Regions from separate parts of the Lactobacillus sp. ESL0260 genome, predicted to be linked through region 1. Evidence: predicted binding sites of a transcription regulator. Region 1 holds the regulator's gene; each other region holds the start of a gene.
The links. The regulator HrcA, encoded in region 1, represses chaperone genes, less so after heat shock. The targets are predictions, from matches to a motif close to TTAGCACTCNNNNNNNNNGAGTGCTAA.
Positions count from the first base shown of each region.

Region 1 (10,714 bases):
GCATGATGAAACTAAGAATGGTAAAAGTAATAGAAAAAACAATAACTTTCACAAGTCAAATAATAGATCTAGACAAAGTCAAGATCGCACTAGACAACATTCCAATTTGAGTCAAAAAACTTCTAAACCAGTAGCCCAAGATTTATTAAAGCAATTAAAGCAAAAACAACGAGTGGAAGAGAAAAAATTAAATCGGCAAACAGAAAGAGCACAAAAGTCTTATAAGGAAAATCAGACTAAAACTAAACCAACGTCTGCTGAAACTAATAAACCTGTTTCTAAGAATGAAAATAAAGTAGTTAAAACTGAAACTACTGCTCCTAAAGTGACGGGACCTAAAATTCTTAAACCTTCACCAGCCAGGTTTAAGAATAATCAAAAGTCTACACCTGTTCGTCAACCTAAAGTTTTAGATACTGCTGCCCCTGAACCCGAAAAAGAGGAAAAACGTCGTGGCAACGGTCATGGTCGTAACTCTGGCAAGCCAGGCAGAAAAGGTAAAAATCAAACCTATGGTGCAAATAATTATTCGAAACACCAAGAAAAGCGTAAGCGTAAAAATAGGAAGAAGCAGTTTGAACAAGTACCTAAAAAGCAGCCAACGCAAAGAAAAGAGCGGCCATTACCAGATACTCTGGTTTACGAAGTGGGTATGAATGCTCAAGACTTAGGAAAAATTTTGCACAGAGAGCCAGCTGAAATAGTCAAAAAATTATTTATGCTGGGTGTCATGACTAATCAAAATCAATCCCTTGATAAAGATGCAATAGAATTAGTAGCGGCTGAATATAATATTAATGCTCAAGAAAAGGTTCATGAGGATATATCTGACATTGATAATCTTTATGACAAGAGAATGAAAGCTTCTCTGAAATCTAAGCATTTAATTAAACGCCCACCAGTAGTTACTATTATGGGACACGTTGACCATGGTAAGACAACACTGCTTGATCGTTTACGTCATACGCATGTTTCGGCTCATGAAGCTGGAGGAATTACGCAAAAAATTGGTGCTTATCAGGTAAGAGTTGATAATCAGCCAATTACTTTCTTGGATACACCAGGACATGCCGCATTCTCAAATATGCGTGAACGTGGAGCAGAAATTACCGATATTGTTGTCTTGGTTGTTGCTGCAGATGACGGTGTAATGCCTCAAACTGTTGAAGCAATTGATCATGCTAAGAGTGCTAAAGTTCCAATTATTGTTGCCATTAACAAGATGGATGTTCCGGGAGCAAACCCTGAGCATGTTACTGAGCAGTTAATGAAGTACAATTTAATTCCGGAAAATTACGGTGGTGACACAATATTTGTTAACATTTCTGCTAAAACTGGTGAAAATGTTGATGAACTTTTGCAAATGATCCTTTTGCAAGCGGATGTGATGGAATTGAAAGCAGACCCAACGCAAAAAGCAATTGGTACTGTTATTGAAGCCAGACTTTCTCGTGGACGTGGTCCTGTTGCCGACCTTTTGGTTCAACAAGGAACACTAAAAGTTGGCGATCCAATTGTAGTTGGGAACCGCTTTGGTAGAGTTCGTGTTATGACTAATGACCGCGGTCGTCAAGTCGAAAAGGCTACTCCGTCAATGCCAGTAGAAATTACCGGATTAAATGATGTTCCAGAATCTGCTGATAAAATAGTAGTGTTCGATGATGAAAAGACGGCTAGAAGTGTTGGTGAACAAAGAGCGCAACAAGCTTTGCAACAATCTCGTGAAAATGTTCAACATGTTACTCTTGATAACCTGTTTGACACAATGAAAAAAGAAAACATGAAGGAAGTAGATGTTGTCTTAAAAGCGGATGTTCAAGGTTCTGTAGAGGCTTTACAGCAGTCACTTGAAAAGATAGAAGTTGAAGGTGTGCGTGTAAACATCATTCATGCTGGAGTTGGTGCTGTAAATGAATCAGATGTTACCTTGGCTGGCGCTTCGAATGCCTTCATAATTGGCTTTAATGTTCGTCCAACAGCTACCGCAAAGTCACAAGCTGAAACAGATGGTGTAGATATTCGTCTGTATAGCATCATATACAAGGCTATTGACGATGTTAAAGCAGCCATGAAGGGTATGCTTGAACCAACTTATGAAGATAAGGTTGTGGGCAATTTGACTGTACGGGAAACTTGGAAGGTTTCCAAGGTAGGAACAATTGCTGGTGCCTTTGTCGATTCTGGTTATGTTTCAAAAGATTCTGAAATCAATTTGATTCGTGACGGTGTTGTAATATATACTGGAAAAGTGGCTTCACTTAAAAGATTTAAAGATGATGCTAAAATGGTTAAACAAGGGTTTGACTGTGGTTTAACAATTGAGGGCTACAATGATATCAAAATTGGTGATGAGATGGAAGCCGTTGAAAAGCAAGAAGTCAAACCTGAGTAATTAACAGGGAGGAAAGCATGAAACACAGAATTGGTCGTGTTGAAGGAGAAATCCTCCGTGAATTAACGAAAATTTTGCGCAAAAATATTCGTGATCCACGTGTTAATGACGTTACTATTACAGCAGTTGAATGCACTAATGATCTCTCGTATGCTACTGTTTACTACAGTATTCTTTCAGAAGATGCTAAAAAGGAAGAAGAGGCTGCAGCTGGTTTAAATAAGGCAAAGGGCATGATGCGGCATTTGTTGGGTCAAGTCTTAACTGTCTACAAAGTTCCTGAATTAATATTTAAACGAGATAATTCAGTTAAATACGGTAGCAAAATTGATCGGTTAATTGCTGAAGTTAAAAAGCAGGATGAAAATCGAAATAATTAATAAAAGCGCTGTTAGGCGCTTTTTTCATGGTTAAGGTACGGGAAAAATGTTAAATGGTATATTGGTGATAGACAAAGAAAAAGGCATGACGAGTGCTGATGTTGTCTATCAATTACGCAAAGTCTTGCACATTAAGAAAATAGGTCATGCTGGTACTCTTGATCCTGATGTTACAGGTGTTTTACCAGTCGCAATAGGACAGGCTACTAAACTAATTGAGTTAATGCATACTCAAAATAAAAGATATATCGGACAGGGAATACTTGGTTTTGCCACCGATAGTTGCGATATTAGCGGCAAAATAACAGCTAGCAAAAAGATCACGAATAAAGTCAAATCAACTGAGATAAAAGATGCAATGCAAGAATTTGTGGGACAAATTGAACAGGTGCCGCCGATCTATTCTGCTGTGAGGGTTAACGGTAGGCATTTATATGAATATGCACGAGCTGGTATAGAGGTAGAACGACCTAAAAGGCAAGTTAAAATTTTTGCTTATAATCTTGTAAATGAACCTATCTTTGATAAAGAAAAAGGCCAAGAAATGTTTGACTTTGAAATTGAATGTAGTAAAGGAACCTACGTTCGTTCTTTAATAAATGATTTAGGTACCCAACTGAAAATACCAGCAGTAATGAAAAGTTTGCGCCGCACATCTAGTTCAGGTTTTGATATTAGTCAGTCTGTAAAACTTTCTGAAATTACCGAAGATCCTAAATTAATTGATCAAATTATTCAACCAATTGATTCTTTTTTTAGAAATTACGTGCAAATGAATCTTGATGAAAAATTATGGTCTAAAGTTAAAAATGGTGTAGCTATTTCTTTGAAAACGAATGCAAATAATGTGGCATTACGTTACAATAATAAAGTTAAGGCAATTTATCGCAAAGATGGTACCATTTATCGCCCGTATTTAATGCTTTTACAAAATGAATAGGTGAATGAAGGTCTTATTATGGAAATTATCCATTTAACATACCCCTTTAAGGAAAACATAATTCCCCAAAATATTATTCTTGCTTTAGGTTTCTTCGATGGAGTTCATCGCGGACATCAAGAATTAATCAAAATTGCAAAAGAAAAGGCAACGCAAAAACATTTGCCACTAGTGGTAATGACGTTTGATCGTCATCCAAAAGAAGTCTATCAAAATAAAAAAGTTACTTACATAGATACGCTTGCAGAAAAAGCATACAAGATGCAAAAACTCAAAGTTGATTATTTGTTGGTGATGCATTTTAATGAGGCATTTAGTAAACTTACGGCTCAGGAATTTGTTGATAATATAATAGTTCAATTACACGCAGACACTGTAGTTGCTGGCTTTGATTACACATATGGCCCTAAAGACACGGCTAATATGAAAAATTTCCCTAAGTTTGCTCAGGGAAGGTTCAATATAATTAATGTCCCTAAGCAGTCTTATGATGGTCAAAAAATTGGTTCTACGGAAATCAAGAAAGCGATAACTAGTGGAAATATGGAATTAGCCGCTAAGTTGTTGGGCTTTCCCTATGTTATGTCAGGCTATGTAGGTCACGGTTTGCGCAATGGGCATAAACTAGGTTTTCCCACAGCTAATTTGGTTTGGAGTGAAGACAAGGCTGTTCCTAAAATTGGCGTATATGCGACTAAAACCAAGATTTGTGGTAAGTGGTATGACTCAATGACAAGTGTAGGCTATAATGTGACTATCAATCAGGGGAAAAAGCTTTATATTGAGTCAAACTTATTTGGCTTTGATCAGGAAGCCTATAATGAGGAAATGGTAATTAAATGGTATAAGTATACCCGTGGTGAAATTAAATTTGCAAATTTAAAAGAGCTAACACAACAAATGAGTCAAGACGAGGCTGAAATTAAAAATTATTTTGCTGCGATGAATTAATTAATGATACTAAAAAATGATTGACGTTTTTTAAGAAAAAAGTTAGCACTCAACTTGACATTCTGCTAAAAGCTAGTATCATATAAATTGTTAGCACCTAATCAGATTGAGTGCTAAAAGTGAGGGCGATATTTATGTTGACCGAACGTCAAGAATTAATTTTAAAAACAATTATCAATGATTTTACGCAGACACATGATCCTGTTGGGTCCAAGACTGTTATGAATCAACTGCCTATTAAGGTTTCAAGTGCTACTATTCGTAACGAAATGGCTGTTTTAGAAGATAAGGGTTTGATTGAAAAAACTCATTTGTCCAGTGGCCGCGTACCTTCAACTGAAGGCTACCGCTACTATCTTGACAACTTGGTTGAACCTTTACAAATTTCATCTTCTGTATATAAGCGAATCATTAGTCAGCTTGATCAACCGTTTCATCAGGTTAACGACATCGTTCAGGCAGCTGTAAAAATTTTATCGGATCTAACCAATTACACAGCATTTGCGGAAGGTCCTGAAAATAGTGAATTAACTATTACTGGTTTTCGTATCGTGCCATTGTTTAACAGACAGATTATGGCTGTCTTAGGAACTAGTGATGGTGACGTTCATGACCAGGTTTATACTTTACCTTATAATGTTAATGGTGATGAAATTGAACAGGCTGTGCGCATGATTAACGATCAGCTGGTGGGCAAAACTTTAGATCAAGTTACTCCAGACTATCTTAAAAAGACTTTGGGCAATAAACTTAAAGTTGCTCATGTCTCTGAACTGATTAATTTGGTCGAGGATGTTATTAACGATGCTGCCAGTGAGCAAACCTATGTTGATGGCCAGATTAACCTGCTTAACAACATTTCTCTGGACGATATTTCAAACTTAAGATCGCTCTATGAAATGATTGAGCATAATGATTTGATTTCCAGTATTTTGGACAATAGGCAAAATTTGAAAAGCGACAGGTATCCGGTTCGAGTTAGTTTAGGATCCGAATTATCAAATGATTTGTTAAAGGATTACAGTCTGCTTACGGCAGAGTACAGCGTTGGCTCTCATGGAAAGGGCATAATTGCTTTACTTGGCCCTGATAATATGCCGTATTCTCAGGTGATTGGATTACTCGAGTATTTCAGAAACGAACTATCTAAAAAATTACTTGATTATTATGGTAGATTCAAATAAAGGAGGTTAGCCGTGAGTAAAGAAGAAAATAATAGTAAAAACTCAAAAAAAGAGCCAAAAAAAGATGAGCATAAAAAGTCAAAGACAGAAGTAGAAAATTCTAAGACTAAGGCTAACGAAGAAAAGAAACCAGAGTCTTTGGAAAGTAAATTGCAGCGTAATTTGACTCAATTGCAAAAAGAAAAAGACGATCTGGAAGATAAGTATTTGCGCAGTCAAGCTGAGATGCAAAATATGCAAAATCGCTACAATAAAGAAAGAGCGCAGCTTATCAAATATGAGTCTCAATCCTTAGCTAAAGATGTTTTGCCAGCGATGGATAATTTAGAAAGAGCTTTAGCTACTAAAGTCGATGACGAAGCATCAAAACAGCTTAAAAAAGGTGTACAGATGACACTTGATTCACTGGTTAAAGCGATGAAAGATCACGGTATCAGTGAAATTATAGCTGAAGGTGTCAAATTTGATCCCAATTTACACCAAGCTGTTCAAACCGTTGCAGCTGAAAATGATGATCAAAAAGATCATGTTGTACGAGTTTTACAAAAGGGATACTTGTACAAAGATCGTACTTTAAGACCAGCTATGGTTGTTGTAGCACAATAATTGAAAGGAAGCATATCAATGTCAAAAGTTATCGGAATTGACCTCGGAACTACTAACTCAGCAGTTGCCGTTTTGGAGGGTAAAGAACCCAAAATTATTACTAACCCAGAAGGAAATCGCACTACCCCTTCAGTAGTTGCCTTTAAAGATGGAGAAATCCAAGTAGGTGAAGTTGCCAAAAGACAAGCAATTACCAATCCCAATACTATTTCTTCTATTAAACGTCACATGGGCGAAACTGATTATAAGGTCAAAATTGGTGATAAAGCTTATACACCACAGGAAATTTCAGCAATGATCTTGCAGTATATCAAGAAATTCTCTGAAGATTATTTGGGCGAGAAAGTAACCGATGCTGTTATTACTGTACCTGCATACTTTAATGACGCTCAGCGTCAAGCTACTAAGGATGCTGGTAAAATTGCCGGCCTTGATGTTAAGAGAATCATTAACGAACCTACTGCATCTTCCCTTGCATATGGTCTTGACAAAGATGCTGAAGACGAAAAAGTTTTAGTTTACGACCTTGGTGGTGGTACTTTTGATGTTTCCGTTTTGCAATTAGGTGACGGTGTGTTCCAAGTTCTTTCAACTAATGGTGATACTCACCTTGGTGGTGATGACTTCGATAACAAGATTATTGATTGGTTGATTAAGAACTTTAAAGATGAAAATGGTGTTGACCTTTCTAAAGATAAAATGGCTTTACAAAGGTTAAAGGATGCTGCCGAAAAGGCGAAGAAAGATTTGTCTGGTGTTTCAGCAACCCATATTTCATTGCCATTTATCTCTGCAGGTGAATCTGGCCCATTGCACCTTGAAGCCGATTTAACTCGGGCAAAATTCGATGAATTAACTTCTGACTTAGTTGAAAAGACTAAGATCCCATTTGATAATGCTTTAAAAGATGCTGATTTAACAGTTAATGACATTGATAAAGTCATTTTAAATGGTGGTTCTACTCGAATTCCTGCCGTACAGGATGCAGTTAAGAAGTGGGCTGGTAAAGAGCCTGATCACTCAATTAACCCAGACGAAGCTGTTGCTTTAGGTGCTGCTATTCAAGGTGGTGTCATTTCAGGTGACGTTAAGGATGTTGTTTTACTTGATGTAACCCCATTATCACTTGGTATTGAGACAATGGGTGGTGTATTTACCAAACTTATTGAAAAGAATACAACTATTCCAACGTCAAAGAGCCAGATTTTCTCAACTGCTGCTGATAATCAACCAGCTGTTGATGTGCACGTTTTGCAAGGTGAACGCCCAATGGCTGCCGATGATAAGACTTTAGGACGGTTTGAATTAACTGATATTCCTGCAGCCCCTCGTGGTGTACCACAAATTCAAGTTACTTTTGATATTGACAAGAACGGTATCGTTAATGTTTCTGCTAAGGATATGGGAACTGGTAAAGAACAAAAGATTACTATCAAGAGTTCATCCGGCTTATCTGATGAAGAAATTAAGAAGATGCAAAAAGAAGCTGAAGAACATGCGGAAGAGGATAAGAAGAAGAAAGAAGAAGTCGACTTACGTAATGAAGTTGATCAATTAATCTTCTCCACTGAAAAGACCTTGAAAGATGTCAAAGGCAAAGTCTCTGATGATGATACTAAGAAAGTTCAAGATGCACTTGATGCTTTAAAGAAAGCTCAAAAAGACAACAATTTGGATGAAATGAAAGCTAAGAAAGATGAATTATCCAAGGTTGCACAAGACTTAGCAGTCAAATTGTACCAAGCTAATGGTGGAGCTCAAGGTGCACAAGGACAAGCTGGACCTCAAGCCGGACCACAAAATCCTGGTTCACAAGATGGTAATAATGGTTCTGCAGGTGAAGGTGAATTTCATAAGGTAGACCCAGATAAGTAAAGGGTTTATAATTGAATAAATTAGAAAAGAACTGCCAGGAAAAGTAGTTCTTTTCTTTTGTAAGGTTAAGGAGCTTATAGATGGCACAAGAAGATTATTATGAAGTGCTGGGAGTAGATCGCAATGCCAGTGACAAAGAAATTACCTCTGCTTATCGCAAACTTGCCAAGAAGTATCACCCCGATTTAAACCATGAGCCTGGTGCTGAGGAAAAATATAAAAAGGTTAACGAAGCCTATGAAGTATTACATGACAAGCAAAAAAGAGCCCAATATGATCAATTTGGTTCAGCTGGAGTCAATGGTCAAGGAGGTTTTGGCGGTGCTGGTCAAGGATACAGTGACTTTGGGGGCTTCGGTGATTTTGGCGATATATTTAATGATTTCTTCGGTGGTGCCACAGGTGCCAATCAACAACATGTAAATCCCACGGCGCCAACTCGCGGTGAGGACTTAGATTATACGTTGTCTATTGATTTTATGGATGCAATTACGGGTAAGAAAACACAAGTTTCCTATACTAGGAGTGAAACCTGCCCAACTTGTGGGGGCAATGGTGCTGAAAAAGGCACACATCCGATAATTTGTGATAAATGTAATGGCTCAGGTTATATGACTATCACTCAAAAATCCCTGATAGGTATGATTCGACAGCAAGCTGTTTGTGACAAATGCCATGGAAAAGGTGTAATTATTGAACATCCATGTCAAACTTGTCATGGTAATGGCGTAATTGACGGTAAGAATACCATTGAAGTTAATATTCCTGCTGGAATAGACAATGGCCAGCAATTGCGTTATGAAGGTCAAGGCGAAGCTGGTAAAAATGGTGGTCCTTACGGTGATTTGTACATCAATTATCGGATTAAACCATCAAAGGAATTTGAGCGTAAAGGTACAACTATTTATACGACCGTTCCAATTTCATTTGCCCAGGCAACGTTAGGCGATGAGATTAATGTTAAAACTGTACACGGCGAAAAGAAGCTAAAAATTCCTGCAGGTACTCAACCAAATAAGAAATTTACCATCCACGGACAAGGTGTTCCGTATTTGCGTGGCAACGGTAACGGCGATCAGATTACCACCGTTCAAGTTCAAATTCCAAAATCAATTAATGAGAAGCAAAAACAGGCTCTAGTTGATTTTGTCAAAGCAGGTGGAGGGTCAATAATGCCGCAAGAAAAAGGATTTTTTGAAAGGCTAAAAGAAAAATTGCAGTGATAATTACGTTATCATAACTTCACTGATTAGATCTTTTTGATTAAAATAGAAGAAAAATTGCAATGTTAGAATGTCCTAAGGGTTATAAATATTGGAATAAAAATGATACCGGGATAACTATATCGGCGGATGCACCTCAATGGGCAAAAAAAGAATTTCATAAATATATGAAACTTTTTGCAAAAAATGGAAAACCTGATAAGCACGGTATAGTCAAGTATTATTAACATTTTTGGCAATTTGAACAAGAGCTGATTCCTAAAATATAAAGGAATTAGCTCTTTAATTTTGTCATGTTTCTTAATTCGTTTTATACAGTCTGTTGAATTTGCTATAATAATAAAGATAGAGTAAAGGGTGCAAATTATTTATGGACATAACAAAATTACAAGATTATCAAAAACATATTCGCAACTTTTCCATTGTTGCTCATATTGATCATGGAAAATCAACGATTGCGGACCGTATTTTAGAGTTGACCGATACAGTATCTGAACGCCAATTAAAAAATCAGATGTTAGACGACATGCCGCTTGAGCGCCAACGCGGTATTACCATTAAGATGAACTCGGTTGAAATTAAATATCATGCTCAAGATGGCGAAGACTACATTTTTCATCTAATTGATACACCAGGACACGTGGATTTTTCATACGAAGTTTCACGTTCTTTAGCTGCGTGTGAAGGTGCGCTCTTAGTAGTCGACGCTTCGCAAGGCGTACAAGCCCAAACTTTGGCAAATACTTACTTGGCAATTGATGATGATTTAGAAATATTGCCTGTAATAAACAAGATCGATTTGCCTTCGGCTAACCCAGAGCAAGCTAAAGAAGAAATTACAGAAATGCTGGGACTTGATGCATCCGACGCTGTTGAAGTTTCTGGTAAAACTGGTCAGGGCATTAAGGAGTTGCTTGAACGAATCGTAAAAGACATTCCGGCACCGCAGGGTAATTTGCAAAACCCACTTAAAGCATTAATTTTTGATTCTAAGTATGATGACTATCGCGGGGTAGTTCTCTCTGTCAGGATTGAAGAAGGGACGGTTAAACCTGGCGATAAAATAAAAATCATGAATACGGGTAAAGAGTATGAAGTAACTGAAGTGGGAGTTTCTAGTCCACATCCAGTTAAAAAGGATATTCTGATTGCGGGGGATGTTG
Region 1 is NZ_REHO01000011.1:89,504-100,217, reverse strand. It holds gene infB (translation initiation factor IF-2) at 1-2,392, shown strand, start outside; gene F5ESL0260_RS05315 (ribosome-binding factor A) at 2,410-2,772, shown strand; gene truB (tRNA pseudouridine(55) synthase TruB) at 2,819-3,712, shown strand; gene ribF (riboflavin biosynthesis protein RibF) at 3,731-4,663, shown strand; gene hrcA (heat-inducible transcriptional repressor HrcA) at 4,798-5,847, shown strand; gene grpE (nucleotide exchange factor GrpE) at 5,860-6,453, shown strand; gene dnaK (molecular chaperone DnaK) at 6,472-8,328, shown strand; gene dnaJ (molecular chaperone DnaJ) at 8,409-9,551, shown strand; gene lepA (translation elongation factor 4) at 9,922-10,714, shown strand, end outside.

Region 2 (10,714 bases), on a different contig from region 1:
GGAAAAATGAAACCAGATAAGAAAAGAGTTTTAGGAATATTGCAGGGAGTATCACTAGGTGATGCTATGGGGATGCCAACAGAAGTATTGTCACAAGAACTTATTCGCGAAAAATTTCCTAACGGTATTCATGAATTGTTAAGCCCTGTAAGTGGCGGACCGTACAAGAGAGATTTACCGGCTGGCTCTATCACTGATGATACCGTTAATACCTTATTAGTCTGCAAAATGTTAATTAAAAATAATGGCAAAATAGACAGCAGGCAATTTATTGAATCCTTAATAAGATGGACACAGGATTCCAATATGGCACAGTATGTTGCGGGTCCATCAACTAAAAGTGCTATTAAAGCTATTCAAAACGGGTTACCACTTGAAAAAGCGGGAATTACTGGTACTACTAACGGAGCAGCAATGAAAATTTCTCCGGTTGGTATTGTGTTTGACTATAAAAATGCTAGTGCACTGCTAAAGGCTGTTTCGGCTATTTGTATGCCCACCCATAACACAAGTATTGCCATTGCTGGAGCTAGTGCGATAGCAGCTATAGATAGCTATGTTGTAAGGGGCGGCACAAAGATCAGTACAATATGGCAAATTGCCGTAGATTTTGCTCAAAAGGGCTCAATGAATGGCTTTAAATTTCCATCCGCCGATTTAGTTTTTCGCATTAATCAGGCAAAAGCAATTGTTCAGACTTCCAGAACAAGAACAGTATTGCTTTCACGGCTTTATCAAGAAGTGGGCAGTGGAATGGAAACGATAGAAACTATTCCCTGCGTTTTGGCCATAGTTGACTTTGCCAAGGCAGATGCTTGGAAAGCGGCACAATTAGCTGCAGAAATTGGCTGGGATACAGATACAATTGGCTCAATTGCCACTGGTATATGTGGTGGTATACGTCCTGACAGTATACCAATTTCCAAAATTGCTCAGATTGAGAAAGTAAATAAGATCGAGCTTAATTCTATATCCGAACAATTATTTAAGGTGGCAAAATAAAATAAAGTTTGTAGTATTTACTTGCTAACGCAAAACTTTCCCTATATTTAAATAAAAGTAGCCTTGAAAATCACAATAATTTCATGTATTCTTAAATTGAATCATACGTATAAATTTATGCGTATATCATTATATTATTCGTTTTTTAAGGAGGAAAAATTGAAACGAGGACTTAGGTATGATTTCGATTTACTGGCACTATTATTAATACCAGTTGGCGTAGCGTTAAATTTTGTCGGTTATCAGTTATCTGCGGCATTAAAACTGCCCGTTTGGATTGATCAGGTAGGAACATGTTTTGTGTCTATGATTGCAGGTCCGTGGGTGGGAATGGTAATGGCTTTATTAGGCAATATCATTAACGGTATGTTAATACCAACTGCGATTCCATTCGCCTTGGTAGCCATGACTAACGCATTATTTGTTGGTTATTTTTCACGGTTTAAGTTTTTTAGCAACATTTTTACGGCAGTTATTGCATGTGCAATTGTTAATGTTGCAACTGCAGTACCTTCAGCTATAGTAACAACTTTTGTGTTCGGTGGAGCAACAGGAGCTGGTAGTGATTTGCTTACAGCTGTATTTTTAGCAGCAGGCAAAGCTTTGCTTTGGTCAACAATTCAAGCAAACTTAGTTGGGGGTACTTTTAGTGTGGCCTTTAACTTCACTATTGCATGGCTTTTAGTAAGACGTTTACCCGATAGATTTTTAATAAAATTAAATTATGGTCGTCCATACATTAAAAACAGAAAGGCTCTAATCTATGCTTAAATGGTTTAAATCACTATATCCTTCAACTAAGGCATTAATTGTTTTGCTTCTTATTTTACTTAGTATGATGAGCTCAAAGTGGCAGGTTCAATTGTGTTTAATAGCTGTAACAATGATTCTGGCATTATTTTCTGGTACATTAGTCAGGCTAATTAAATTGTTCTTTGAATCTTTAGCATTAATTGTGGTCTTTTTATTTGTATTGCAAGTGTTTTTCATCAGCTATCCTGATTCACAAAAAATTTGGTGGGTCATTAAGTTTTCACAAACAGGTCTTAATACTGCAATTATGTTGGCAAGCAGGATAATTGCTATTTCGTTACCAATTATCTGGTATTTTTTAGTTACTCCCAGCGATGTTATCATCCAAGCTCTGGATCAAACTAAGTTGCCTAAAAAAGCTATCTTTGTTTTAGCTTCAACTATTCAGGTTGTTCCCCAATTAATGTGGCAGTCAAATATCATTAATGAGGCACAGCAAGCAAGAGGAGTAGAAACTACGGGTTCATTATGGCAAAGAATAAAGACATTTATACCAATGATGGGTCCCTTGGTTTTATCTTCTGTTGAGCAAAATGAAGAAAAAGTTTTAACGTTACAGGCACGTGGCTTTTCTAATCCAACTCCCAGGACAACTTTGCATCATATTTCAAAAAAGAGAATCGATTATTTATTAGACATAATACTCTGTTTAATCTTGGTTGTTTTTGTTATTTGGGGAGGTAAATTTCTATGAGCTTAATAGAACTGCAACATATCAATTATCGCTATCCGTTAACTTCAGACCTAACGATTAAAGATCTGTCATTAAAGGTTGAGCCGGGTGAAGTATTGGGTGTTATTGGCAGCAATGGTTCTGGCAAAACGACTGTGTGCAATATAATGCGTGGCTTTATTCCTGCTTTTTATAAAGGCGAGCTTGAAGGAAAGGTTATCTTTGAAGACAAACCGCTGGATACTTCTAACCTGGGCAGACTGGCACAAAAAATTGGCTATGCTTTTCAAAATCCGTTTACACAAATAACTGGTGTTAAATATACAGTTTATGATGAAATAGGTTATGGACTGGAGAACTTGTCTGTTCCTAGAGCAGAAGCTGACAATAAAGTTGAGCAAGTCATAGAATTATTAAACTTAGAAAAAATACGTAATCAGAATCCTTATGATTTATCTGGTGGTCAAAAACAAATGGTAGCTCTGGCTTCAGTTATTGTATTAGATCCAGAATTAATTATTTTAGATGAGCCTACTTCACAGCTAGATCCCAGCTCGACATTAGCTGTGTATAATATTGTCAAAAACTTGAAAAAGCAAGGTAAGACCATAATTATTGTTGATCATAAAGTTGATTTACTAGCACAAGTTTGTGATGAAATTGCAGTGATCCAAGACGGACAACTTGTGGTTAAAGGAGAAACACATCATGTTTTTAGTGATGAAAAAGTAGTAGCTGCAGGTGGACAGATTCCAGAAGTATCAGCTTTCTATTTAAAAAAATATCCTAAATCAAAACAAGTTCCTGTTACGGTTGATGAAGCATATGAAATGTTAAAGGAAGCTAGAGCATGAGTTACTTAAGTCTGGATGATGTCAGTTATTCGTATGATAATAAAAATAATGCAGTTGAAAGTGTCAATTTAGAATTTGAACTAGGTGAGGCAGTAGCTATTATCGGACAAAATGGTGCTGGTAAAACTACTACTGTAAAAATGATGAACGGATTGATTAGACCTGATAAGGGTCGAGTTTTACTCGATGGCAAAGATACTAAAGGAATCAGTGTAGCTCAATTATCTCACCATGTTGGGTATGTGTTTCAAAATCCTGATGAGCAGATTTTTCAAGATTCAGTTGAAAAAGAAATTGCATTTTCGCTAAAAAAGCAAAAGCTGCCACAAACGGAAATAATTACCAGGGTAAAAGACGCTGCTAGACTGTGTCACTTGGATAATAAATTAAATGAACATCCATATAATTTACCTTATTCTCAAAGAAAATTTGTTACAATTGCGGCAATTATAGCTATGAACCCAGAAGTTATGGTCTTTGATGAACCAACCGCAGGGCAGGATCATAACTCAATTATACGTTTAAATAAAATTATCAAAAAACTAACAAGCATGCATAAGCTAGTGATTACAATTACACACGACATGAGCTTTGTAGTTAATAATTTTAAACGCCTGATAGTTTTTGCTCAGGCTCATAAGCAAAAAGAAGGTTCTCCTGCAGAAATTTTTAGTGATGAGTCTCTTTTACGTAAGAGTAAATTAGAACCGCCAGTAATTGGTCAACTGGCAAAAAAACTAGGGTTTAGCAACGTCTTAACAGTTACAGATCTACTAAGAGTGGTAAATTAATGGATATTTTATATGACTGCGATCCTGGTCAAGATGACGCGATGGCTTTATTAACTGCTTTAGGTAATCCTGATAAGGTAAAGGTTTTATGTGTTTCCACAGTTGGCGGCAATCAGAATATTAATTTGGTAACGCAAAATGCGGGCTACTTACTAGCCTTTTGTAAGCAACACATTCCGTTAGTTCAAGGACAAGCAGGGCCACTGCTTAATCAATTACACGTGCAGGCAAAAGCTCATGGCAGCACTGGTATGGATGGCTCAGATAGTTTAAATAAATATGCTTATCCGGTTGAAGATGACAATGCAATTTGTTTTATGGCAAATATGTTGAAAAAGCAGTCTCAAAAGGTGACTATTGTTGCTACGGGACCGCTCACAAACATCGCGTTATTAATTAAAACTTTTCCCGAAATTATACCTAAAATAGCTAAAATAGTTATTATGGGCGGAGGTATAGATCACGGCAACGTTACTGACTTAGCTGAATTCAATATTTGGACTGACCCTGAAGCGGCGCAAATTGTCTTTAGTTCATCTTTGGAAGTGATCATGGCGGGTTTAGATGTAACTGAAAAAATTACTATTACTAAAAAGGAAATAGCAAGTCTTCAATTTGGTGGTCCAGCATCTAAATTGGCAGGGAACCTGTTACATTTTTATCAAAAATCAGGTGAACAATTTGGTTTTACGGCTGCACCTGTACACGACCTAGTTGCAATGGAGTATGCAATTTGGCCAGAATTTTTTGAGGCCGTTCCAGCCAACATTAAAGTTAATACTAATCACGGAGATGCATATGGGCAAACGTATATTGCTAAGGGAAAAGACGAGAATAAAGCAGCCCATAATGTACTAATTAAAAAAATGACTAAAAAGCTATTTTTTGCTCTTTTACAAAAAAGTTTGCAGTTTTTGGACCGAAAATTAGTCAATTGAAATTAAAAGCAGTCAATTTTACTAAATAATTGTTTTAAGATAGACAAAAGACGAAATTCTATTGTGAATTTCGTCTTTTTTATTAGGTATAAATTAATTTAAGCGAGTGAATCCCAAGCTGGCAAATCAGTAATTGGACCTTCTGCTATAGCTACTTGCTCTGGTGTCAGGTACTTCTTGTGGACAACAACTTCGTAAACATAATCTTTAAACCAGTCGTTGTTCATAACAAAGAATCCTTTGTCGCCATTCTTTTCGCCCCAGGAGTTTTCAACCTTCCATTGGCGAACATGTCCACCGTCTTCATCTCCACCAACTAAAGTCATTGCGTGAGTAGAAGCGCCTGCACCAGTGCGCAAACGATCAGCCTTGGACATCTTAAGGTCTACGCCAAAGAGTTCGCTTAGTTGATACAAATCACTGTCAAGGTAGCCCTTCTTGCGGTCGCTTTGTTCACCAACATCATTGCCAAACCAGACTGCTTCGCCATCTTTTAACTGGTTAACAGCTGCAGTTTCCAAATACTCCATTGGCACGTTTAAGAATTTGATGCGGTATGACCCCTCAACGTTATCTTCAAAAGGTAGACCATATAATTTATCATATTCATGGTCTGGAGCATTAGACAATACGACATAGTCGTTGAAGTCAACGTCACCCATGTATTTATGCAAAAATTCCAGTGGAGTTAAATCTTTATCCAAGTGGTATTTCTTATCGTCATCACGATATTCCAAGTCAAATTTCTTAGGTGGTTCACCGACTGCGATTGCAGTCATCTGGTAAACTTCACTTAAGAATTGCTTGCGGGCTTTTTCGATCTCATCGTCTTTACCGGCCTGCTTTAATTTACGCAAGACCAGAGCATCCTTCTTCAGCTTATCACCCAAAGCTTTGGCGAAGCCGTTAGTATTATTGGTATTAAAACTTTCAGGCATTGCATAAGAAGGAACAACACCATACTTTTCAATTAAAGCAGCGCCCATGTGGAATTGACCACCATCTTCGCCTGCACCATCTAGGTGGGCTTTAACAGTACGTGAATCGAGTGGTTCGTCTGCTGTGTCTAAGATATTGTCATAAAAAATATTTGCCCGTTCAATTTTATCCCAGAAGAAGTTGTAGCTTTGTGAGAAAGTAAAATTCTTGCAGTGATATTTTTTACCAAAATTGTGGCGTAAGATGTTTAAAGTGGCAAATTCCCAGCAGCGACCTGATTGACGTTGATTAGTAACATTTTCTGTGTCAAGCTCGGTTGAAAATACACGGGTCAATTCACCTTGAACGCGTTCATTGTAAGCAGCTGTTAAAACACCACTTTTTTGAGCTGCTCGGGCAACAACTTGATTTTGTGGTTTTTCATTAAAGTTTGCGGCAAATTCTTCCAACTCTTGGACAGTTAATTTATGAGCCATAAAATAAATTCTCCTTTTTTAATCTATTTTTAAATTACTATATATTTTAAGCTAAAATAAAAGCGAGTTCAATAGCTGAACTCGCTTTAGAGAATTGTATTAGTAACTTATTTAAAATTTATGCAAGATGGTAATAAGTTAATCAATTTGGATTGAGTTATCATTTGCACCAGCTTGCTGCTTTGGCAAGGTAATAGTCAATACACCGTTATCGTATTTGGCGTGAATGTCACTTGCAACTACATTTGGTAATCTGAAGCTGCGTGAAATGTGACCTTCGCTTCTTTCACGGTGGATAATACTGTTATCCTTAGACATATCCTTAAATGATTTTCTTGAGCCGGATACGCTCAAAATACCATTATTATAATTTAGGTGTATCTTATCCTTGTCCATTCCGGGCATATCAACTTTGATCACATATTCTTTGTCGTTTTCAACAACATCTGATTGCATTAATTTTGCTACTTCGTTATCGTCAAAAAATTTTCTCGGAAGATCAAACCAATCGTTCATCGCATCAAATAGGTCATTGTGCCGATTCATCATATCATTTGCCATAGTAAAAAACTTCCTTTCGAAATTTATATATTTGTATCAGAAGACTTTCATTTCTTCCTTACAATTATTATTATAGTATGCAGATTCATAAAAAGGAAATAATTAGCACTATTATTTTTAGAGTGCTAAACAATTAGCTTAGATACCTTGAAATTGGTATTTATAGCTTGTGGATAATATTTTTAAGAAAATAATTAGGAGAGAATATTTTGGTTTATTATCAAAAAATGACGCCCCAAGGTTACCAAAAAATTAAAGATGAAATAGCCAGTTTAAAAAAGGATAGACCCAGAAGAATTAAAATTTTACAGGAAGCCCGCTCTTTAGGCGACTTATCGGAAAATACCGAATATACGGAGGCCAAGCGTGATTTAGGTCATCTTCAAAGTCGTCTGCGTTATCTGGAAAAGCAGTTGAAATATGCCGAAATTATTGAAAAGAAGGCCGATGGCAAAGTAGATTTAGGCAAGACGGTCACACTAAAATTTGCTGACGATCCGGAGACTGAAACATACCAGGTTGTCGGCCGCATGGAAGCTGATATTGAAGCAGGAAAAGTTGCGTTTGACTCACCTCTGGGTCAAGCAATTATGAAAAAAGAAGCTGGTCAAACTGTAAGTGTTGCAGCACCTGCCGGTGAGTATCAAGTTACTATTGCAAAAATCGAATAAATTTTTGCTTGATTATTCGAACTTGTGTTTGTATAATTTATTTTAGCGAACGTAAGTTTGCAATAGGAAGTGAAAGCAATGTATGATTACCGTTATGAACCACACCGGTTAATTTTTATGATTGATAACAAATCATTCTTTGCTAGTTGTGAGGCACTTCAATTAGGTCTAAATCCAATGAAAGCTGTGTTGGCAGTAGTTTCGCATCAGCCGCATACAAATTACGGCTCGGGGCTAATTATGGCGGCTTCACCATTAGCGAAAAAGAAATATGGGTTGACTAACGTCATGAGAGTACGTGATTTACCCACCAAAAAAGAAGCGCCGGATTTGATTTTAGTAGAACCTCATATGAACTTATACATCAAGCGCAGCATGCAGGTATTGGCAATTTTTCAAAAGTATGCTGCTGATGAGGATATCCATGTCTATTCTATTGATGAAAGCATGATTGATATGACTAAGTCATGGCGTTTGTTTGGCAACGATCCGTATCTGGTAGCACGCAAAATTCAGGTAGAAATCAAATCAAAAATTGGACTTTACACTACTTGCGGAATAGGAGAAAATCCATTGCTAGCCAAATTAGCCATGGATATTTCTGCTAAACACCGTTGTTCAATGATTGATTATTGGCATTATATTGATGTACCTGATACTATTTGGCAAATTAAAGATCTGGAAGATGTTTGGGGGATTGGCAAAAGAATAGCTGTCCGTTTGCGTCGGTTACATATTAATAATATGTATGAATTGGCACATACTGATCCAGCAATCTTAAAAAAAGAATTTGGCGTGATTGGTGAGCAGTTATTTGCAATCAGTTGGGGAGTGGATCGCAGCATTATTAGCGAAAAATATTTTCCCATAATGAAAAATTACGGCAATTCACAGATTTTAAACCGTGACTATACAGATCAGCGGGAGATTGAGATAGTCTTACGTGAAATTGGCGAGCAGGTAGGTGCCAGAATACGGGCACACCGCTTGCAAGCTGGCTGCATTAGTTTATTTGTCGGCTTTTCCAGGTATGAACAAGATGGCAGGCGCAAGGGCTTTAATGTGCAGCAAAAAATTTGTCCGACCAATGATAATGACTTGTTAGTGCAAGAAATACTGGCACTTTTTCGTAAAAATTGGCATGGCGAAACAGTCCGTGCTTTAGGGGTTAACTGCAGTCGTTTAGAGCCGGATACCTGCCAGCAATTGACCTTTTTTGTTCCAGTTTCTGAGCAGATAAAAAAACGGACTATAAATATAACTATTGATAGAATCAGAAAGAAATATGGCTTTACCAGTTTAGTTAAGGCATCTAGTTTATCTAAAGGTGCAACAGCAATCAGGCGCAGTAGTTTAGTTGGCGGGCATAATGGCGGAAATGCATATGAATGATTTTGATAAAATTGTCACAGATTTTTTTAAAAACTATCAAGATCGCAAAATGAAAAAGTGGCAAGGTTTCTTTTTAAGCGATCATACAATGGCAATTAATAAAGATAAGCAAAAGCGCAGCGTGCAGCATTCGGCAAAAGAAACTATGAGTATGGAAGAAATAAGCCTGCAACTCCTTAAGGCGTATGGTAATCACCGCATGGTTCACCTGCAAGTCAAGGTCATGAACAATGATGATCAGCTGCCCGCAGATATAGTTGGTTTTGTCAGTGGCTATAGTGATGATGGTATTATTGTTGCTGGCCAAAAAATTGCGCTAGAAGATATCAATAACATCAGTATCGATTGAGAAAAATTTTCTTGATATTTTATATAGGTTGCTTTTTTTGCTATAATATGGAACTTGTAAGGTACATAATAGTATAGAGGTAATTTTTGTGAATACACCAGCATCGAGGCAAGGCAACATTATACGCTATTTTGTTTATTTTATTAGCTATTTGATGGTTGTCGGCGTGATTAAGCTAGTTACTGCTAATTCACCGATTCATATTTGGGATTTAATCTTATTTGCAACTATCTCGCTGATGGTTTCATTGTTTTTTATTTATCGCTTTAATAGAGAACAGCGCTTTTTTGACCGTAGTTTTGGGGGCTCCTGGCTAAACAATTTTGGCTTAATAATTGGTTTGACTGCTGTGGTAACGGCATTACGTATTAGTGTTTCCTGGCTCCAGTCCTACGGCAGATTAAAATTATACAATTTTCAAATTGCTTATTTGCACCAGGAGGCAAGTTTGACTTACTGGTTTTTACTAGCTGCAATAGGGATAGTTTTACCAATTCTGCAAGAATTTTTAATTACTGGGTTTTTATTTAATTATGCATTTAGAAGTAACACTGTCTTAACAGCAATTCTAGGAATACTAACTTCTGGTATCTTGTTTGGCTTACTCAATTGGCAAAATTCACTGTTACTGTTAGTAGTTAACGTTGTACTTGGTGGGCTTTTTGCTTGGTCTTACCTTTATACTCAAACTTTATGGATGCCAATTTATTTAGCGGTGCTAAATGGCATTATCTTAATAATTATGACTTAAAATAAGAGCTTAGCACATGAAATAATTCCCTAAATTTTGTCCGAAATTTGGGGAATTTTTTTGGTTTCAATTATCTGCGTAGAGTAAAAAGGCAACGACTATCGAAGCCATTGCCTTTTAATTAAGCGGATAGCGTGAATCGAACCCGCATCTTCAGCTTGGGAAGCTAACATTTTACCATTAAACTATACCCGCATTACTCAAACAGTTTACCATGTTTCGTTTGCGAAACCAAGTTTTGTTTTTTGATTTTTAAAACTGGCTAGATAAAATGTAGCTAAAGCCCTTAATATTTTCGCGTGTTTTAGCTTTATTTGCGTAATAATAAGTGATCGAAAAATTTAAGAGTAATTACTTTCTATGGGGCATTTTGACAGAATCAAGCTCCAACTGGCTGCGATCAACTAAAGACGAGAAGTTTTGAAACAGCCATTGGCGCAATTCATCTGGTTGAATAACTAGGGGCATACGGTCATGAATTGGGGCATAGGACGCGTTAGGTTT
Region 2 is NZ_REHO01000013.1:263,668-274,381, reverse strand. It holds gene F5ESL0260_RS07680 (glucose PTS transporter subunit IIA) at 1-20, shown strand, start outside; gene F5ESL0260_RS07675 (ADP-ribosylglycohydrolase family protein) at 7-1,002, shown strand; gene F5ESL0260_RS07670 (hypothetical protein) at 1,162-1,773, shown strand; gene F5ESL0260_RS07665 (energy-coupling factor transporter transmembrane component T) at 1,766-2,509, shown strand; gene F5ESL0260_RS07660 (energy-coupling factor ABC transporter ATP-binding protein) at 2,506-3,342, shown strand; gene F5ESL0260_RS07655 (energy-coupling factor ABC transporter ATP-binding protein) at 3,339-4,133, shown strand; gene F5ESL0260_RS07650 (nucleoside hydrolase) at 4,133-5,071, shown strand; gene F5ESL0260_RS07645 (C1 family peptidase) at 5,170-6,486, opposite strand; gene F5ESL0260_RS07640 (Hsp20/alpha crystallin family protein) at 6,625-7,047, opposite strand; gene greA (transcription elongation factor GreA) at 7,257-7,718, shown strand; gene F5ESL0260_RS07630 (Y-family DNA polymerase) at 7,797-9,110, shown strand; gene F5ESL0260_RS07625 (hypothetical protein) at 9,103-9,459, shown strand; gene F5ESL0260_RS07620 (CPBP family intramembrane glutamic endopeptidase) at 9,548-10,210, shown strand; tRNA gene F5ESL0260_RS07615 (tRNA-Gly) at 10,335-10,405, opposite strand; gene F5ESL0260_RS07610 (SOS response-associated peptidase family protein) at 10,562-10,714, opposite strand, start outside.
Region 2: the regulator HrcA is predicted to act here: its motif matches at 7,150-7,176, upstream of F5ESL0260_RS07640 (Hsp20/alpha crystallin family protein).

Region 3 (10,714 bases), on a different contig from region 1:
TCATATGGTGGTACAAACTCTTCGTTAGCCTTAACAACTTGCTTTACTGCAGCAACAAACCTATCTTCAGGGAAAGGCGGCATGGCTAACCGCTTTGCTGAAAGGGTAAAGCGGTGTGCATTTTGATCAGGTCTAAACAGGTTGATTTTACCGTCTTTTCTACGATAGGCCTTTAAGCCCTCAAAAATTTCCTGACCATAGTGCAGGACTTCTGCACCTTCAGAAAATGTCATGGTTGAATCTTCAGTCAGTTTCCCTTCCTGCCATTCACCATCTTTATATTTTGCCTCATAGCGATAAGGCAGATCTCGATACTTAAATCCCAGATTTTTCCAATCTAGGTCTTCTACTCGTTGTTTCATTTGAACTGTCCCCTATAAAAAACTACATAAGCTAAAAATTTCTCTTTAGCTTTTAATATTAATTTAATTGTTAACTAATTTAAACTAAATTCTTTTTATTGTCAATAGTAAAACTTCTCTATTGTCCAATAAAATAATTTGAACTTCTAATAATAAAACAAAAGCAAAATTTTGTATGTGCATCTAGTTTCACGTGAAACGAATATATTTAAAAAAAGAGCCATCCCTTCATTGCAATATGACTCCCCAATTTATCTTAATTTCAGGGTTTACATCACTTTCATAGGATGACTCTCGTTTTTAAAATTAGTCTTGTTTTGCACTATCTTTAGTTTCAGTATCAGTTTTTGCCGAAATGTCCAAAATTGCGGCATCATTTAGGTAAACATGTTTATCATCTGCTGTAAACTTAACTGTTTTAGTGTCAGGTTTTTTCATTAATAACTTGGCAATTGGCGTTTCTAAATCTTGTTCAACGACTCTACGTAGAGGTCTTGCACCAAATTTCTTATCATAACCCTTATCTGCTAAGTAGGTTTTAGCTTCATCAGAGACTTCAACCTTAACACCTTTTTTAGCCAAAACATGTGCCATTTTATTCAAATAGATATCAATAATCTTATTCATATCATCTTTGGTCAATGAATTAAACGGAACAATAGCATCAAGTCTATTCAAAAATTCTGGTCTGAAGTAGGCCTCAAGAGCTTTAATCAGCTTATCATGATCAACTTTGCCGTCTTTTAATAATTGGTCAGAGTAGCCTGCATTAGAAGTCATGATTAAAATTGTGTCCTTAAAGGAAACTGTTCTGCCCTGAGCATCAGTTAAGCGCCCATCGTCCATGATCTGAAGCAAAGCATTGAATACTTGTGGATTAGCTTTTTCAATTTCATCAAACAAAATCAAACTGTATGGTTGATGACGAACTTTTTCAGTTAATTGGCCGCCTTCACCATAACCAACATAGCCCGGTGCCGAACCGATCAATTTATTAACTGCCATCTGATCTTGATATTCAGACATATCCAGTCTAATAAGATGATTTTCACCACCAAATAGCTGAATAGCTAATTGTTTAGCTAATTCCGTCTTACCTACACCAGTAGGTCCAGTTAGCAAGAACGTACCAGTGGGACGATCATTGTCTTTGAAAACTTGTTTACGGGCAATCGCATCTGTAATGATGTCAACAGCATTATCCTGATCAATAACTACTTTCTTTAATTTCTCAGCCAAGTCAAGGTTCTTTTGTCCTGCACTTGCATGTAATTCACTCATTGGAATCTTAGTCTTAGCTTCGATTAAAGCGTAGATATCTTCATCAGTAACATGTGGAGTGGCAGCGTCATCCACGTGATTAGCCTTATCACGCAAGTCTTCGACTTGTTTTTTCAACTCGTTTGCTCTACTATAATCTTCTTTTTTGACAGCTGCTTCTTTCTCACTTTCAAGCTTTTTAATCCGTTTCTTTAAAGTTGCTTCATCGCTGGGAATTGTATCAAGACCCTTTTTAGCACCTGCCTCATCCATTAAGTCAATGGCCTTGTCAGGTAAATAACGTCCCTGAATATAACGTTGTGACAATTCAACTGCGAGTTTCAAAGCACTGTCATTATATTTTACGTGATGGAAAGACTCATATTTATCCTTTAATCCTTCCAAGATTTTAACGGTAACGTCTGCTGATGGTTCCGGAACTTGTACTGGTTGGAACCGACGTGCGAGTGCCGCATCATTTTCAATTCTGCGATACTCACTTGTAGTCGTTGCACCAATTAAGTTTAAATCACCACTAGCTAAAGCCGGTTTTAAAATATTAGCGGCATCACCGTTATTATTCTCAGAATCAGTAGAACCGGCTCCAACTATATTATGCAATTCATCAATGAACAAGATAATATTCGGATTCTTTTTTGCTTCGTCAATCACTTTCTTAAGGCGCTCTTCAAAACTGCCACGCAAGCTTGATCCGGCAACCATATCATTAATATTAATTGCGATAATATGCTTGTCCTTCATTTTATCAGGAACATCGCCTGCAGCAATCTTTTGTGCCAAGCCTTCTACAATAGCTGTTTTACCAACCCCGGCAGGTCCAATTAACACAGGATTATTCTTCTTGCGCCGACTTAAAATTTCAATTACTTCTTGAATTTGTTCGTCACGCCCAATTACAGGATCGTACTTATTCTTCTTAGCTTGTTCAACCAGATCAACACCAATTGGCTTTTGACCTTGTTTTTGTCTCACTTGTCCACTTTGATTCAAATCTTGTGGAGAAATATTCATACTACTGGAGTAGTGAATAGGAATAGCACCACCGTTGTCGTTAGTATTGTTAAAGAATGAATTGTTTAGTTCGTTAAATAAATCGTCAAAATCGTTATCAAAATATGCCATATGCAAACACCCCTTTGATAGGTTATAAATTTGTGATTAGCACTCGATCGGTTCGACTGCTAATTACTTACATATAATATTATAGCAGGTTATCCACAGAAGGCAAAAATTATGATTGCTTTTTCCACAATTTTCCCGTTTTTTCCACAAAAGAAAAAAGTCTTGCTATAAAAGCACTAATGCTTCTTTTAAGACTTTTCACTGCTATTTTTGATACAATTTAAATTGTTTTCGTAAATATTTACCAGTTAAACTATTAGATTTTTGCGAAATATCCACAGGAGTGCCACTTGCAATAATTTTCCCACCTTGCAGCCCACCTTTTGGTCCCATATCAATCATATAATCACTGTTAGCCATAATATCTAAATCGTGTGTGATTGTAATAATAGTTCCTTTTTGCTCAAGTAATTTTTGAAAAACATGCAAAAGGGTTCTGACATCTTGTGGATGTAAGCCAACGGTCGGTTCATCAAAAACAAATAGTGTCCCTTTTTGTCTTTGATGGATATGACTGGTTAGTTTCAAGCGTTGTGCTTCTCCTCCTGATAAAGCTGGAGTAGATTCTCCCAAGTGCAAATATCCTAGACCCATATCATGCAAAGTTGTAATTGTTTTATTGATTTTTGGTTCATTTTTAAAAAGTTCTTTGTCTAGCGCATCATCAACGGAATAATCTAAGACATCCGCAATACTTAAGTTATGCCATTTTACTTGTAAAACAGCTTGGTTAAAACGGTGACCGCCACATACAGAGCACGTTTCAACCATATCTGGTAGATATTGGATGTCAAGTGAAATTACACCGGTTCCGTTACATGCCGGACAGGCACCCTCTTTGTTATTGTAAGAAAAATGAGACGCACGGTATTTTAATTTTTTTGCTAATGGCTGCTTGGCAAAGAGTTTACGCAAATTATCCATAATATCAGTATAAGTTGCAACAGTCGAACGTTGATTTTTACCAACAGGTGTAGAGTCAACACTAATTACATTTTTAATAGCATCATTTTTTAAATTTTTTACCCAATCAGGACCATTTTTAAGATTTTTTTGTGCTTTAAGTGCAGGAATGAGGGAATCGAGAATTAGGGTAGTCTTACCAGCGCCAGAAAAGCCGGTAACGGAAGTTAAGCGATTGAGTGGAATTTGCGCGTGAATATTCTTTAAATTAAAACGTTCAGTAACATCAAATTCAACCTTACCGTGTTTAAAAATTTGGTCAGTTTTGGCCCTGTGACGAACTAGGAGTGGTGCCTTACCAGTTAAGTAAGGACCAATTAGAGACTGTTCACTTTGCTCAATCTCACTAGGTATTCCCTGGGAAATAATCTCACCACCCCGGCTGCCTGAACCAGGACCAATTTCAATTACCCAATCGGCTGCCTTAATGATTGCAGTTTCATGATCAACTACAACTAAAGAGTTTCCTTGATTAACCAGTTCATGAAATATATCAATCAGTCCAGCCACATTATCAGGGTGCAAACCAACAGATGGTTCATCTAAAACGTAAAGCACCCCAGTGGTTTCCGTACGCAAAGTTCTACCAAGCTGAATTCGTTGCAGTTCCCCCGTAGACAGACTGGCAGCCTGTCTATCTAAACTCAGATAGTCTAAGCCTAATTTTAGCAGGGGCTTGACTTGATGCATCAATTCACCAGTTAAATTTTCCGCCAATTCCTGCATATCTTGCGGCAGGGAAGCTAAAATCTCACTCATATAGTGGCTCAGTTCACCCAAAGTTAATTGTTCAGCTGCTACAATACTTTTTCCAGCAACTAACTGCTGCCAGCGACTTGGATCAATGCGATAGCCTTGGCAGCGGGGACAGGTACTGAATTTATAAAAGGAGTTAATTCTTTGCAGTCCGCGTTCAGACTTAGTAGTTTTGCGTGAATTAGCTACCGCATTATAAGCATTCTCATATAGCGCATCTAGATGATATACGCGACCAGTTGAAGTTGGCAAATCAATCGGGACTTTCCGCTCTTTTCCATGAAGTACAATTTCTTTTTCTTTAGCATTCAGCTCTTTATATGGAATATCGGTCCGTACCCCTAGTTCCCGGGCAATACGCCACATCCAATTTCGTCCGGGAATTTGCCAAGTTGCCACTGCTCCATTTTCAAGAGATAAATTCTCATCTGCAATGATTTTGCTATCATCAATTTCTTCAACAGTTCCCAGTCCTTGGCATTTTTGACACGCACCATCAGAATTAAACGCAAAGTCTTCTGCACTAAAAGCATAAAATTGTCTCCCACATGTAGGACAAGTTAATCGTCCCATAGCTGCCCCCGTTAGATCCATGGCTTCAGCTATTTTAATCGTTGCTGGTACTCGGTGACCGTTGGGGCATACAGGTGAACCTAAACGGGAAAAAATCAACCGTAAGATGTTAAAAACTTCTGTAATTGTACCTACCGTGGAACGAACTCCGGGCACAGCAGGCCTTTGCCTTAGAGCTAAAGCTGAAGGAATATGTTTTACTTCGTCAACCTGTGCACGACCAACTTGACTAATACGTCTTCTGGTATAAGCTGCCAAGGAATCAAGATAACGTCTTGCACCCTCTGAGTACAAGATTCCCATCGCTAAGCTTGATTTGCCAGATCCGCTTAACCCCGATATCGCTACAAATTTATGCAGGGGAATATCAACGTTGATGTTTTTTAAGTTATTAACTTTACCACCAATTACTTCAATTTTGGTCGGCTGCTTTTGATATTTCATTAGTGATTGCCCCTTCTTTTAGCCGGCTTTAACGGCTTTTCTGGCTTCTTTAATAAGTACTGTCTTATGGCCTGAATTACTTGCTTGTTCTGCGGCAAATCAGAATGATCTGCCTTTTCACCCGTAACTGTTATTGCAGTATAGTTTTTTACTTGATTTTGAAAAATAAATTTACCTGCAGCTACACTTGATTCAGGTACAATACCATCAGATTCGTAATTTTTGCCACCAGAAAGAGAATAAACCTTTAAATAGGTTGGCAGTGCTGAACGTTTTTTAATAAAATCAGCCAGCATTTGCGTTCTATTATTAATATTATTTTCAGTAAAATTATATGGCGTACCTAAAGTCATTAATTTCTTGATTTTGATATCATTTGAATACTCAGAATAATAGTGCTCCAGCCAGTAAGTCCAAATCAAACCGCCGTTAGAATGACCAAACGCCTTAAAATTATTGAACTTATAATTTTGGATTAACGATTCAAATGCAACATTTAGCCACTTAGCTTGTTTTTTAATATTGGAATAGCCGTCTTTATTGTTATCAAAACCAATAATAATAAAGGGCTCCAAGTCATTTTTACCTATAGAGCCAGTGTAAGTCAATTTTGCTTCACGTGAAACTCTAATTTTTATTACACTATGTCTGTTAAGTGTCGTTTTATTAAGTTCATCAATTAACTGGTTAAAGCGCTCGGTGGTAGCACTTGAACCCGGGACCATAATTACAGGCGAGAGAAGCGATTTACTGAGTTCTGCTCGTGATTTATTATCTTTTTTCATCCAAAAGAAGCTGGGAACAGCAAGCATAATTAAAATAATAATAATCAGGAGCAACCATTTATAGTTAGGATTTTTTTGCATCTGCTATTTCATCTCCTGCTTTTTAATTCTTAATTCAACTTTTTCATTTATCTTAATTACAGGTAGCAATAAAAAGATATCTAATAAAAACAACAATAATGTAAAAATTAGTGTTGCCCAATTGCCGTTAGTGCCAAAAAAGGAAACCAATAGTCCCGGAGTCCCTTTTAAATTCTGGTAAACGCAAACTGGGATAATGTGTAAACTAATAGCTGCCACGGCTATTGTCATATTAATCAGAGGAATTAAAATGCTCGGTAAGATAAAAACAGGATTTAACATTAAAGGTAAGCCAACTGTAAATCCTAGTCTTGAACCAAAAGCAGCAGGCAACAAGTTAATTTTAGCATTTATTTCGTTTTCCCTGTTATCTCTTCTGCTAAGCAGTAACACAATAACAGCCAAAACAACACTGGCACCGCCCATTATGCCGTAACTGTTAATAAGTGAGCTGCCCAGATATTTATATGGCACATTCCAAGAATTACCGTGTTTTAATGTATATGTTAAATTCTCTGCAGTAAAGGCGTTATTTACTATTCCCGCTAAGGAGCGCAACGGATAACCAATTCCAAGCCAATCAAAAAAAGTAATTACGGCTGTCAATAACAGCACTTCGCCAAAATTATTAGTAGTCTGAACCCTGCTAACAATTTCAGTAAAACTGGCGGAATTAAGTAATTTAAGCTGTAGTTCATAAATTAAAATACCTAAAAAAACACCCAATAATAATGAAACAGCGCTTGGTAAAACGGCATCCCCTGCTCTTTTTTGAATTACTTTTGTGCCCTCATATTCAACGTAAGAAAAGTCCTTTCCTAATAAATGAAATATTTGGCCCACACAGTATCCTACAATTAAGGCAATAAAAACAGCATTAATTTGTAATAAACTGGCGGTAAAAGGCATACGAGCATTGCGTCCACTACTGGAAGCATATGAGCAGAAAAGCATTATCAAAACTGCTGTTAGACCTGCCATAGTTGAATCTTTATGGTAAAGGCGTGCGGTGTAACGAGCCATAAAATAACTGGCATAAACGCCAAAAACCCCAAAAGTAATTTCTACCATTCCCCGGCAGACAAAAGAACCGCCATACCAAATGTGATCTGATAAAACTTTATCCAAATTGAAAATATTATAGATTAACCCGTTAGGTGTAAAGATCAAATCACCTAAAAGTTTAAAATAGGAGCCAACTACAGCAATTGGCATTAGCATCGCCATTGTCCGTCTTGTGGCTCGAAAAAAAGAAAATTCCTGCAGGCGAGCTATAAAATTGATTGTACATTCTGTCATTATTTCAACCTTTATTTTAATTATTATATTTAAAATAAAATAATACTCTATTTTTTTAATGCAAGCCATTTTTGTTACCCATTATCTTTTTTATTATTAGTTGTGAATAAAATGGTATAATGAACTTGTATTTTAAGAGGCGAGAACATGAGCAGAAAGAAAATCGAATTAACTGACAAAGTGGCAAAACTGACTGATAAATACTTAGAAACCAATGATACAGATTTTAATGCCCTAATTAATAAGGCATTAAAACTGTACCTATTAGATCATTTAAGTTCCAGCCAAATCAAAGATGCGCTTAAAAAAACAGATGATTTTACTTCTGAATATGCGGGAAAATGGTTTCAGGAAAGTATTGAGGATTTAAATAAATACTAAACTTTCTTAAAGCAAAACAAAAAGAGCAAGACAGTTATTGTCCTGCTCTTTTTGTTTGTTACCAATTTACTTTTTTAAATACCGCTCTCCGGCCAATTGCCGATAAAAATTAGCTTTGGTTGTGCGTTCATAAGGAATCAGCCAAATAAACCCAATACCTAAAGTAATAATACACAATAGGTACCAGCCAATAAAGCTTAAATCAAGCACGAACAATTCCCACTTATGACCAGCCATTAACTGGCGACTTGCAGTAATTGCTGTTGTGGCATGCACCTCTTGTCCACTTTCCACTAAATCATTAACAATATATGGTGTCATAGCATAAGAATAGGATTTGATTATCCCAGGAATGAATAATAATAAAGTCCATAAAAATTGAAAAATATAGCTAAAAAGAAAGTTCAAAAATTCCGGAATAAAGCGACCATCAGTAAAAACAGAAAAAATTCCCTTAAAAAAGCTTAACCTTTCTCCGCGAGCAAAATGTAAAAATGTTATCACCATACTCAACATGAAAAAGCTGCCAATAAAAGTTAAACCTGTATCAGGTCCTATTTGTCCTGCCCAAAACGCTGGCTTAAACAGTGAATCAATTGAGCCGGTTCCCATAACATCATTTACATTATTCGCAGTCTTAAGTGAACCACTTACTGCTGGTCTAGCAAAAAAGAAGCCGACAAATAGCGTCATTACGATACCAATACTAACTGCCCAGCCCCAGTTATGACGAAGCTGATTTCTAGCTTCTAGTTTCAGTTCTGCTCTGTTCATAACTTATCTCCTTATCTAGTATATACTAATTACATTTTACTCTCATATAATGGTACATCGCAAAGAAAAGACAAAAAAAGCCTAGTTCCACCAACATCGGAACTAAGCTCACACAGTGTTTGTGTCACCACTACTGACCACATATAGAAATTTACATTTTCGCTACCGGAGAAAATGATTACTTCCCTATGGCGACACAACAGAATTTTAGCATGCAATTAACCAAAAAACAAGTTTTAGCCAATTATATTTGCACTGTAAGCCTTACGGCCAAGCAGTTCCAACATAATTTGATTTATTTGCCCTTTTAGTTGGCCAAATCGACCTTCACGCGTTTTATTAGACTGAATAATCAGAATGGTTTTGGCATTATCAGTGCTACGCATGAAAGTATAATAACCTTGTCCGGCTCCATTAGCCGTTTTGGTTTTCAGCTTAATATTGTTATAAAAGCCACCATTATAATAGGCCGGAGGAGCCGCTTGGTAAAGCAATTTGCGACTCCTGCGGGTTAGTAAACTACCAGTCAGCAGATACCGTATTACTTTAGCCAAATCATGATTTGACATTACTACTGACCCTGCGCCTAACTCACTATGAGCATCCCTGAGGGCTGCTTTATGCTTAACTACATCATAGCGGCCTTTGCGATAAATCATGCCTGGTACTAAATGACTGGCAATAATTTTGCCTGGCTTTGACCACAAAAATTCTGTTTGTTGCAACTTTAATGGTCTGACATAGGTGTCGCGGAATAACTGCTCATAGCTTTGACCCGTTATTTTACTCATAATGCCGCACAAGTAAACATAATTTAACGAGCTATAATGCCACTTATTTAACAAGGCGGGCTCAAAAACAGTGTTAGCAGCATCATGTCGGATATTATCTTGATCCGAAACAAAATGCTTTTGTCCCAGTCTTGCCCCTGATTTAAGATCAAGACCAGCGGTCATTGCCAGCAGGTTCTTCAGCCTAACCTTCTTTGCCCCAGCAACTTGCGGATAAAATTTACTTAATTTATCCTGCAGACTTAACTTGCCCTCCTGCACCAGGTGCATGATAATTGCGGCAGTCATTGATTTTTGTACTGAATTAATTAGATAACTAGTGTCAGTGTTATTGCCTAAAGCATAGTTAAGCATTATTTTGTCATTTTTAATGACTAGAATTGAGCCCTTTATTCTGAGAGCATCAATTTGCTGGCGCACTATTTTCCTTTTAAAGATTCTTTTGCAGTGCCATTTACCGGATTTTCATCTGTTAAACTAATCTGGTACGGCTTTTTTTGCCACTTTTTACTATAAAAATAGTTATGAATATTATAGTTATGCGGCACATTTGCTTGCGCCATAAACGGTTTTACTGCCCGGTCGACTGCTACCCAGCCGCGCCAGCCCAGGTGAATCGTATCTTCCATAAAATACTGTTCACCGCCGCGCTTAGACAAATCGGTGACGTTATCAAAGCCTTGGCTGGCCAGCTGGTACTTAATCTTGGAAACGGCCTTTTGATACATCGTTTGTGACAAGCCCGTATAATTAGACCACTTTTCATTAATCGGCGGGATAATGAACAACACATTGGTATGTTGCTTGGCAAACTGGTGCAGCATCAGTTCAAAATCACTGTATTCTACTGATTTAGTGTAGTTAAAGTGGCGCTGACTGCCCTTCAATTTAACCAATAAACGTTTATTCAAGCGCCGCTTAAAAAAGCGGTTATTAATACCAAAGCTATTCGAATTAGTGTTAAGTTCTGCCTGCTCACTTGCCACTTGGTCTAAGGCCTTGACTGAATAAGTAGCCGGCAAAAGTTTAGCCTGCTTATTGATCCTTTTGATCCGGTCACGTAATTGAAAGGTACTAAAGAACTTGTCTTCATTGTTAAGTA
Region 3 is NZ_REHO01000013.1:567,110-577,823, forward strand. It holds gene F5ESL0260_RS08985 (branched-chain amino acid aminotransferase) at 1-362, opposite strand, end outside; gene F5ESL0260_RS08990 (ATP-dependent Clp protease ATP-binding subunit) at 669-2,765, opposite strand; gene F5ESL0260_RS08995 (AAA family ATPase) at 2,970-5,501, opposite strand; gene F5ESL0260_RS09000 (alpha/beta hydrolase) at 5,501-6,367, opposite strand; gene F5ESL0260_RS09005 (PTS sugar transporter subunit IIC) at 6,371-7,666, opposite strand; gene F5ESL0260_RS09010 (hypothetical protein) at 7,814-8,047, shown strand; gene F5ESL0260_RS09015 (DUF975 family protein) at 8,114-8,821, opposite strand; gene F5ESL0260_RS09020 (serine hydrolase) at 9,058-10,032, opposite strand; gene dltD (D-alanyl-lipoteichoic acid biosynthesis protein DltD) at 10,032-10,714, opposite strand, start outside.
Region 3: the regulator HrcA is predicted to act here: its motif matches at 2,802-2,828, upstream of F5ESL0260_RS08990 (ATP-dependent Clp protease ATP-binding subunit).